One region of the Aminobacter sp. Y103A genome, then DNA from elsewhere that is predicted to be linked to it. Evidence: predicted binding sites of a transcription regulator. Region 1 holds the regulator's gene; the other holds the start of a gene.

Region 1 (5,275 bases):
CGCTTGCGTTGCTGGCGGCCACGCAGCAGCAGGAACACCACAGCCAGGCATGCGACAAGGCCGACGATCCAACTCCACGTCGCTCCGATGGCGCCCTGCGGACCACCACCCATGAGCTGGAAGGTGGCATCGAGCGGCGCGATCGTCTGGCCTGACGTGACCCACCAGGCCGCCCCGCGCCAGATCAGCAATCCGCCCAGCGTCACGATGAAGGCAGGAACCTCCATGTAGGCGATGACGAAACCTTGCAGCGCGCCTATCATCAGGCCAAGCGCAATACCAATGGCAAGTGCCAACGCCCAGATCCACGGATTACCAAGTTCGAGACCGACGGCTTTGACCAGGAAATGCACCTGGGCAAAGCCCATCACCATGCCGATCAGGCCTTCGGCCGACCCGACCGACAGGTCGATATTGCGCATGACGATAACCAGCACCATGCCGGTCGCCATAATCGCCACGGCAGACGCTTGCACCGACAGGTTCCACAGATTGCGGGCGGTCAGGAAGGTGCGGCTGTCGAATTCGAACGGGTTGACGCCAAGGCGCAAGCTCGAAATCACCTGCAGCCCGACCCAGATCAGAAGCAGCGCACCGACCATGCCGAGCATGCGCGTATCGATCTCGGTTGCCTTGAGAAAGCGTCCGACCGGGCCGAGTTCGGTCGTTCGCGCTCGGTCTGCCGGCGCGTTGGTTGTCGTGTCTGTCATTGATACCTCCCGACCGGATAGCCGTCTAAGCGGCAGCCGGTGTGCGCATGATAGGGTCAATCCGCCATGTCATGAAGCGGGCGCTTTTGAAAAACGCCGCGGGCAAGCCGCGGCGTTTGACCGACCGGATCGAACCGATCTCAGTTGCAGGCTGCGACCGAACCGGCCGCCACGCCCTGGCAGACCACGTCCTTGCCAACCCAGCCGGCGTCGATGACGACGTCGAGGTTGTCCTTGGTGATCGGAACAGGCGTCAGGAAGACCGAGTTCAGCTCGAGGCCGCCAGGCGTCTTGAACTTGGTGACGTTGGCGATCTCTTCCATCTTCTTGCCATCGGCGAGCTGCGAGGCGATTTCGGCGGCGTTCTTGCCGAGCTCGCGCGCGTCCTTCCACACCGAGACGGTCTGAGTGCCGAGCGCGATGCGGTTCAGCGCGGCATGGTCGCCGTCCTGGCCCGACACCGGCACCGAGCCGGCAAGGCCCTGTGCCTGAAGCGCTGCGATCGCGCCACCGGCGGTGCCGTCGTTCGAAGCCACGACCGCGTCGATCTTGTTGTCGTTGGCGGTCAGGAACTGTTCCATGTTCTTCTGGGCATTGGCCGGCAGCCAGCCATCGGTATAGGCCTCGCCGACATTCTTGATCTTGCCGGCGTCGACGGCTTCCTTGAGCACTTCCATCTGCCCGGCGAACAGGAAGTCGGCGTTCGGATCTGCACCGCTGCCCTTGATGAAGACGTAGTTGCCTTCAGGCTTGGCGGCGAACACGCCCTTGGCCTGCATGCGGCCGACTTCCTTGTTGTCGAAGGTCAGGTAGAAGGCGTCCTTGTTCTCGATCAGGCGGTCGTAGCCGACAACAGGAATGCCTTCGGCGACGGCCTTGTCGACAGCCGGTCCGATGGCCGAGGCGTCCTGAGCCAGGATGATCAGGGCGTTGGCGCCCTGGGAGATCAGGCTTTCGACGTCGGTCAGCTGCTTGGCCGGCGACGACTGCGCGTCAGCCGAGATGTACTTGTCGCCGGCGGCCTCGATGGCGGCCTTCATGGCGGCTTCGTCGGTCTTCCAGCGCTCTTCCTGGAAGTTCGACCAGGAGACGCCGATGACCTTGTCCTTTGCCGAAGCCACTGCCGTAAGCGACAGAGTCATGGCAACGCCCGCCAGGATGGCGGTGGTAAACTTTTTCATTATTTCCTCCCTGCGCCCAATGGGCGCGCCTACTTCGCGATAGCCCTTGGAGAAGCTCTTTTTTTCGAGCCTCGAAAAAATACTGACTCAATGCCCGGCCACTGTCAACATGGTTTCGCGAGCGCTCCTTATTTTTTTCGGAGCCCGAAATAAATAGAGACATTTGGCGCTGGCTCTGTCACAATCACTTGGCGCGTAAGGGACTGCCGCTTAAGAAGGGCAGCGCTTCGCCGGGAGGAAGACGAGCACATGTCGGTCGGCATACGTCACGACGATCTGAGACGGCGCAACCGCGCCATGGTTATATCCGCGGTTCGCCGAGCCAGCCAGCCATCGCGCACCGAAATCGCTGCCACCACCGGCCTCAGCCATTCGACGATCTCGACGATTTCCTCCGATCTCATATCAGAAGGCATCCTTGCCGAGGCCAAGTTCAGCGAACCCGTCTCCATGAAACGGGGGCGGCCGCAGGTCGGGTTGATGCTCGATGCCGACGCTGCGTCTGTCGTTGCGGTCGTGCTCTCGCTCAACAGCCTGTCCGCCGCCATCATCGACTATGCCGGCAACACCGTGACCGAAGAGACCCGGCGGCTTGTCACGCAGCAGATGCCTGCCGAGGCGCTGGTCGACGAATGCGTCGGAATGGTCCGGCGCCTGATCGACAGCGCCGGCGCTTCGGGCGGCGCCGTCCTACGCATCGCCATCGCCGTCCAGGGCATCACCGACGCCGCCTCGCGCAAGCTGTTGTGGTCTCCCATCACCCGCTACGACGACATCCCCTTCGCCGACCGGCTGGAGCAGGAGTTCGGCGTACCTGTTTCGGTTGAGAACGACTGCAACATGATCGCCGAGGCCCTGCGCTGGCGAGATCCGGTGCGTTATCGCGACGACTTCATCGCCATCCTGCTCTCGCACGGCATCGGCATGGGCCTAGTCATCAAGGGCGAGCTGTTCACCGGCACGCAGTCGTCGGGTGCCGAGTTCGGCCACATGATCCACCGCCCGGACGGCGCGCTTTGCCGCTGCGGCCGCCGCGGCTGCATCGAGGCCTATGCCGGCAACTACGCCATCTGGCGCAACGCAAGGGTTGGCGACGAGAATGCCGAGCCGCTGGCCGACCTGTCCGACGACGACATCAGGGCCGTGGCAGATGCGGCACGTGACCATGATGGCCCCGAACGCGAGGCCTTTCGCAAGGCCGGCGAAGCCATCGGCTTTGGACTCGGCTCGATGTTTGCGCTGTTCGACCCGGCCCCCCTCGCCTTCGTCGGCGTCGGCGCAACCGCCTTCGACATCATGGAGCCACATGTGCGCGCGGCCATCGCCAAGACGGCGGGCGGGCTGCACTCGAAGGCGATCTCCTTCGACACCGAACCCAACGAGGTTCCGCTCAAACGCGAGGGCGCGATGATGCGCGCGCTGCTTGCCGTTGATCAGGAGATTTTTGCCGCAGGCACGGCTCCACGCCGTGCCGGTGCCGACGTCGCCTAGCTGAGCGGAAAAGAGCCCGAAGCGGCTCAGTCCTCGCGGATGGCGTAGCCGGCACCGCGAATGGTCCGGATCACGTCAGGCATGCGGCCGTTGTTGACCGCCTTGCGCAGGCGCCCGACATGCACGTCAACGGTGCGCTCGTCGATATAGATCGTCTCGCCCCAGACATTGTCGAGCAACTGGCTGCGCGAGAACACGCGGCCCGGGTGCCGCATCATGAATTCGAGCAAGCGGAATTCGGTCGGCCCGAGCTTGATCTCGCTCTTCTTGCGGTAGACGCGGTGCGACTCGCGGTCGAGCATGATGTCGCCGACCTTGAGCACCGAGGACAGCACCTCGGGTTTGGCCCGGCGCAGCAGCGCCTTGACGCGCGCCATGAATTCCGGCGTCGAGAACGGCTTGACCAGGTAGTCGTCGGCCCCGGTCGAAAGCCCGCGCACCCTGTCGCTTTCCTCGCCCCGCGCCGTCAGCATGATGATCGGCAGGCGTTCGGTGTCGGGACGCATCCTGAGCCGGCGGCACAGTTCGATACCCGACAGCGCCGGCACCATCCAGTCGAGCACCAGCAGGTCGGGCACGTTTTCCTGGAGCCGGATCTCGGCCTCGTCGCCACGCGTGACGACCTCGACCTGATAGCCTTCGGATTCGAGATTGTAGCGAAGCAGCACGCCCAGCGGCTCTTCGTCTTCGACGACCATGACCTTGGGAGCGATCATTGGCTATACCTTGTCCTTGCGCATGGCCGCTTCTGGACCATGCGCTGATTTAACCTATGCAGCGCCCCCGCGCCAAACGCATGCGGTTGCGGAAATGCTCAGGCCGGAACCGTCGTCGTGGTCTCGTCGACCTTGGGCCGGTTCAGCGGCAGCTGCGTACCCGTCACGACGAAATAGGCGTTCTCGGCGATGTTGGTGACATGGTCGCCGATGCGCTCGAGGTTCTTGGCGCAGAACAGCAGATGCGTGCAGGCCGTGATGTTGCGCGGATCTTCCATCATGTAGGTCAGGAGTTCGCGGAACACGGCGGTGTACTGGATGTCGATCTTCTGGTCGTCGGCGCGCAGATCCTTCAGGCCCTCGGCCTGACGCGCGACATAGAGATCGACGACGCCGCGAACCTGGCCGAGCACCAGCTGCGCCATCGCATCGATCGAATGCGAGAGATTGCGCGGGGTCGGCGACTGGCCGACAGCGCCGACCCGCTTGGCAATGTTCTTGGCGAGGTCGCCGATGCGCTCGAGGTCACCCGCCATGCGGATGGCACCGACCACGGCGCGCAAATCCTGCGCCATCGGCTGGCGCTTGGCGATCAGCGTGATCGCCGAATTGTCGAGATCGCGCTGCTTGGCGTCCATGATCGTATCGTCGGCAACGACGTTTTGCGCCAGTGCCTGGTCGGACGTGAGAAGCGCGCGGATGGCGCCGGCCACCATTGCGCTGGAAAGATCGCCCATGTCGCGGATGAGCTGGTCGACGTGCTGAAGTTCTTCGTCGAAGGACCGGACTGTATGTTCGCCCATGATTTCTTCCTCGTATCGTGTGCCGCGACGAAACCCACTCAGCCGAAGCGGCCGGTGATGTAGTCCTGCGTCCGCTTGTCGTCGGGGTTGGTGAACATCTTGTCGGTCGGGCCTTCCTCGACGAGATAGCCGAGGTGGAACATCGCCGTGCGCTGCGACACGCGCGCCGCCTGCTGCATCGAGTGCGTGACGATGACGATCGTGTAGTTCTCGCGCAGTTCGTCGATCAGCTCCTCGACCTTGGCGGTGGCGATCGGGTCGAGCGCCGAACACGGCTCGTCCATCAGGATCACCTCGGGCGAAACGGCGATGGCGCGCGCGATGCACAGGCGCTGCTGCTGGCCGCCCGACAGGCCGGTGCCCGGCTCGTTGAG
Region 2 (5,275 bases), 510 kb from region 1:
GGCGAAAGCGCCGGCATCGCGCCGCCGTGCCTCGTAGACGCCCCACAGGCCGGCGAGGAAAAAGGCGAGATTGCTGACGGCATTGAACGGCTCGGCCCACAGACCGATGTCAGTCCGTTCGCAATAGAGATCGAGATGTTGGCTGAACTGTTCCAGCATCACCTTGCCTCACCACAGCCCAATTCTACCGCCGCCAGCCAATTTTCATAACGGTAATTTGTCCCGACAGCCTGACGCAGCGGAAACTTCACTTGTTGGAAATTTCACCGCAACGTGACTTCCCGTTGAATGGCGCTTCTGCCACATATTTCAGCAACTACAAAAAAGGCCGGTTTCGCTGGCTGAGGATCTGGATCGGTCATGGAGTTTCGCAGATATTTTCGGCTGGCGGCCGTGGCGCTGGTCTTTGCCGGGTTTACCGGCGCAACGCATGCCGACTCGACAACCAAGGCACCCGTGCGCCCGCTCGGCGTCATCGAACTCTTCACCAGCCAGGGCTGCAACTCCTGCCCGCCGGCCGACGAACTGTTTGCCAAATTCGCCGCCCAGGACGACATGGTCGCGCTCGCCTATCACGTCACCTACTGGGATTACCTCGGCTGGCAGGACGAACTCGGCAGCAAGGACAACACCGAACGCCAATATGCCTATATGCGTGCCTTCGGCGCGCGCTCGGTCTACACACCCCAGGCCGTCATCAATGGCCGCACCCATGTAAATGGCGCCAAGAGCGACGATGTGAACGGCGCACTCGCCAACCTCGCCGAGACCGGCCAGGGCATGAATGTCGACCTGAAGGTGACCGACAATGGCGACACCTTCACCATCGAGGTCGGCGCCGCCACCGGCCCGGCCAGCCCGGCCCATGTGGTGATCGTGCATTATCAGCCGCCGCAGGTCGTCGACCTCCAGAAGGGCGAAAACAAGGGCCGCAGCGTCACCTACTGGAATGCCGTCACCGACCTGCACACCGCTGGCATGTGGCACGGCCAGACGCAACGGTTCGAGCTGCCGAAGAGCGAAGTGGAAAAGAAGGGCGGCTGCGCCGTGCTGTTGCAGGCTGTCGGCAAGGATGGCGTACCGGGCCCGATTCTCGGCGCGGCTGTCGTGCGCAAGCCGTCGAAGATGGCGCTGTAGACGCAAAAAAGCCGACGCAGGCTTGTGGCCAGACGTCGGCTTCAGATTTTGGGATCGTCGCCCTCGTCCTGAAAAGGAGCCGAGGTTGGTTCGATCCGACTCTAGCCCGTGGGCGGGGGGCTTGGGGTTTACGAGCCGGTGCCGGACCGAACCGTCTCAGGCAACACGGGTAAATTCGTCGGACAATGGGGCGTCAGCGCGGATAAAAAACGGCAGGAATGTGGCGAGTCATCACCAATTCCGACAGTCTGTTTCGCAAACGTTACCGCTGCGGCAAGCTACCTTACACTCTTCATACAGGTGTTACTTGTTGCATTTCGGGTGCGAATGCGCGATTCTTTAGCCGAGGTCATGTTCTGCAAGGGAACGATTGATGACTGATCGCGGCGCTGGGGCGGAGGATGGCGAGCCATCCGCGGTTTTGATCCCGCTCCATGAGGCCCGTCGGGAGCGACAAGAACTCCCGGTGGCATTCGAGAGACGGGAACTCGACCAGATTCTCAGGCTCTATGGGCGCATGGTTGCCGCCAATGAGTGGCGCGACTACGCCATTGACCATCTCAGCGACCGCGCCGTCTTTTCGGTATTTCGCCGCACCAGCGAAACGCCGCTATTCCAGATCGTCAAGGATCCCAGGCTCGCCCGCAAGCAGGGCGCCTTCTCGGTCATCGCCGCCGGCGGCCTGATCCTCAAGCGCGGCCACGAATTGGCCCGTGTGCTCGGCGTCTTCGACAAGCGCCTGAAGGTGGTGGAAGCCTAAAGTCGTCTCGACCGGTGCGCCAAGCGCGAGTTGCAGCGCATCGGGCCATGATGCCGCGATGCTTGCGCCAGAGACCGAATCCCGCTCCCCGGCCCTTTCCTCGATGCTATCAATACCGCGACTGAATGCGGAACAAGCCAATGGGCGCCAAGAAGACAGAACCGGCCGCCATTCTCATCCGGCCGGCAACCACTGGCGATTCGCCGTTGCTGATGAAGGCGATCATCGGCCTTGCCGCGCATGTCGGTGAGGCTGACGGCATCGCCTGCACGGAAGACGACATCCGGCGTTTCGGCTTTGGCGAAAAGCCGGCCTTTGAAGCGGTCATCGCCGAGATCGACGGCGCTTTCGCTGGCATGTGCCTGTTCTTTCCGATCTTCTCGACCTGGTATGGTCGTCCGGGCGTCTTCGTGCAGGACCTGTTCGTCGACCAGCAATTCCGCAGCTTCGGCATCGGCGAGCGGCTATTGCGCCATGTCGCCCGGCTTTGCCGGGACAGAGGCGGCGTCTACATCAGGCTCGCGGTCGATGAGGACAATGCGCGGGCGCATCCCTTCTACACCAGGCTCGGCTTGGCCTGGACGAAGGACCAGAGGTCCTACATTGCCGGCGGACCGACATTCCAGGCGCTGAGCCAAACGACAGGGGAGCCGGAATGAAAACCTTCTATGCCGAGGAGCAGAAGCGGCACGACCCCAAGGCGTTCCTGTCGATGGGAATGCAAAAGCCCAATCCGGAACAGCCCGAACGCGTCGAGCGCCTGCTGGCGGGCTCCCGGGCGGCCGGCTCGACGATCCATCGCCCGGCCAGCTACGGCCTCACCCCGATCGCTGCGGTCCACACGCCCGAATACATCGAGTTCCTCACCCACATCTTCGAGCGCTGGCAGCGCATGGAGGGCGCTTCCGCCGAGGTCATTCCCAACGTCCATCCTTTTGCCCGCAATGGCAGCTACCCAGCGGGTGCGGCCGGCCAGGCCGGTTACCACATGGCCGACACCGCCTGCCCGATCTCGGCAGAGACCTTCGACAGCGCCTGCTGGAGCGCATGGAGTGCCGTCGCCGCCACAGAGGCGGTGATGTCGGGTGAACCGGCGGCCTACGCGCTGTGCCGCCCGCCCGGCCATCATGCCTTTGCCGACGTCGCCGGCGGCTTCTGCTTCTTCAACAATTCGGCCATTGCCGCGCAGCGGCTGCGGGCGACCGCCTCGCGAGTCGCCATCCTCGATGTCGACCTTCATCACGGCAACGGCACGCAAGGCATCTTTTACGCGAGACCGGACGTGCTGACAGTGTCGCTGCACGCCGATCCGAGCCGCTTCTACCCGTTCTTCTGGGGCCATGCCGACGAGCGCGGCGAGGCTACCGGTCTCGGCTACAACCTCAACCTGCCCTTGGCGCGCAAGTCGGGCGATACCGAGTTCCTGGAGGCGCTCGGCCACGCCGTCAGCCGCATCCGGGCCTTTGCGCCCGACGCGCTTGTCGTGGCACTCGGGCTCGATGCCTTCGAAGGCGACCCGTTCGGCGGCCTGTCGGTGACGACATCGGGCTTTGCGCGCATTGCCGAGGCGATTGCCCAGCTAAGGTTGCCGACTGTCATCGTCCAGGAGGGCGGCTATCTCTGTGACGCGCTCGGCGACAACCTGACCGCCTTCCTCACCGGTTTTTCCGGCGCGAACTAGTTAGCGCGCCGCGCGAATGCTCCAGGCGCGGTAGAACAACAGCAGCGCATAGGCGAGCATCAGGATCATGGCGATGCGCAGCAGCGTTTCAGCGCTTGAAAGCGGCACGAACATCAGCGCCAGGCCAAAGGCGGCATAGACCGCGCCGCCGACAAGTGTCGGCCACAGCCGCGTCTGCCGCTCGCTATCGAGAAAGCTCGACGCCATCTCGATCAGGCCGACGAGCAGCGCCAGCAGGCCGACGATCCATGTCAGCGCCGACAAGGTGAACACGCTGGTCAACAGGCCGCTGGCGACGACGATCGCGCCCGCGGCGATCGACAACAGGTTGCGGACCAGCCCGAGCGTCTGGCCGGTCGTGCGTGGCGGCGAGCGGTCGAGCGTCACCAGGCCCAAAATGCCGTCGACGAGCAACAGCCCGCCGCCGACCAGCACCAGCAATTGCACCGCTTGGGACGGATAGAAGAAGGCGACCAATGCCGCCGCCGCGATCAGAACTCCCCGCAACGCCGTCAGCGTCGCGTCGAACCGCTTGGTCTTGCCGTCGGCCATGCCCTGCTCCTGCTTAGACTGAGACAACCATTTGTCGAAGAAATGCGCGCGGTTCGCAACCGTGATGCTGTGATAGCCTTCCCGCGGCGGACAGCTCGCGGGCAGCGCGTACACCGCGACCAGATGCGCGTACCGCGTGAATAAAAGCCTGCTTAGATTAGGAATTTCTTTCATCTTTCGGGAGGAGACTTAGCCACGGCCTGACCAGACAGTCTTGGCGGGCATGGGGGCGTGGCAATGTTCAAGGTCATTTCCTGTCTTGCTTACGAGCATGACTATTCGTTCGTCGTGGTCGCCGCGATCGTCTGTATTGCCGGCGCGGCCATGACTATTCGGCTTTTCGAGCGTGCCTCTCGTCTCTCGGCCAGTGCCCGCTCCTCTTGGATCATGCTTTCCGGCATCGCCTGCGGTGCCGCGATCTGGACCACACATTTCGTTGCCATGCTTGGCTTCCAACTGCCGTTCGAGGCAGCCTTCGACCCGCTTCTGACCATCGCCTCGCTGCTCATCGCCATCGCCTTCACCGCCGCCGGACTGCATCTTTCAGCGAGCCCGCCCAATGGACTGCCGGTCGAGACGGGCGGCGCGGTGATCGGCGCGGGTGTGGTTGCCATGCATTTCACCGGCATGCGCGGCTTCGAGATCGCCGGCCGCATCGAGTGGGATGCCGGTCTCGTCGAGGCCTCGATCCTGTTTGCCGTAGCCTTCGGCGCACTCGCCATGCATCTGGCGGCACGGCAGCGCATTCGCTACGCCAAGCCGCTCTCGGTGCTGGCTCTCGTGCTTGCCATCTGCGCCATGCATTTCACTGCCATGGGCGCTGCCACCATTGTGCCCGATCCGTCGGTTCCGGTGCCGACAAAGGTGTTGTCGAGCGAATTCCTCGCCGTTCTGGTGCTCGCCACCATGGCGATCATCGCTGGGCTGACGCTTTACGTGATGGACGCCAAGTCGCAGCGCGAACTGGTCGACAGCTTCCGCCATGCCGCCCAGCACGACCCGCTGACCGGCCTGCCCAATCGCGCCTTCCTGTCCGACAACCTGCCCGGCATGCTCAAGCGCAGTGCTGCCGCCGGCAAGGAAGCCGCTGTCATTGTGGTCGACCTCGACCGCTTCAAGGAGATCAACGACGTCCACGGCCACCA

Evidence for each region. Region 1 encodes PhoB, which activates phosphate uptake and scavenging genes when phosphate is short. Its sites were predicted from a motif close to TGTCATNNANCTGTCAT; they were not measured.
Region 2: the regulator PhoB is predicted to act here: its motif matches at 1,428-1,444, upstream of Amn_RS26810 (DUF2794 domain-containing protein).

Annotation. Positions count from the first base shown of each region.
Region 1 is NZ_AP017986.1:4,941,641-4,946,915, forward strand. Features, by position in the region: gene Amn_RS24205 (sugar ABC transporter permease) at 1-710, opposite strand, end outside; gene xylF (D-xylose ABC transporter substrate-binding protein) at 851-1,891, opposite strand; gene Amn_RS24215 (ROK family protein) at 2,141-3,382, shown strand; gene phoB (phosphate regulon transcriptional regulator PhoB) at 3,409-4,098, opposite strand; gene phoU (phosphate signaling complex protein PhoU) at 4,197-4,901, opposite strand; gene pstB (phosphate ABC transporter ATP-binding protein PstB) at 4,940-5,275, opposite strand, start outside.
Region 2 is NZ_AP017986.1:5,452,445-5,457,719, forward strand. Features, by position in the region: gene Amn_RS26800 (ceramidase domain-containing protein) at 1-159, opposite strand, end outside; gene Amn_RS26805 (DUF1223 domain-containing protein) at 361-1,137, shown strand; gene Amn_RS26810 (DUF2794 domain-containing protein) at 1,511-1,897, shown strand; gene Amn_RS26815 (GNAT family N-acetyltransferase) at 2,038-2,556, shown strand; gene Amn_RS26820 (histone deacetylase family protein) at 2,553-3,578, shown strand; gene Amn_RS26825 (DUF308 domain-containing protein) at 3,579-4,130, opposite strand; gene Amn_RS26830 (putative bifunctional diguanylate cyclase/phosphodiesterase) at 4,368-5,275, shown strand, end outside.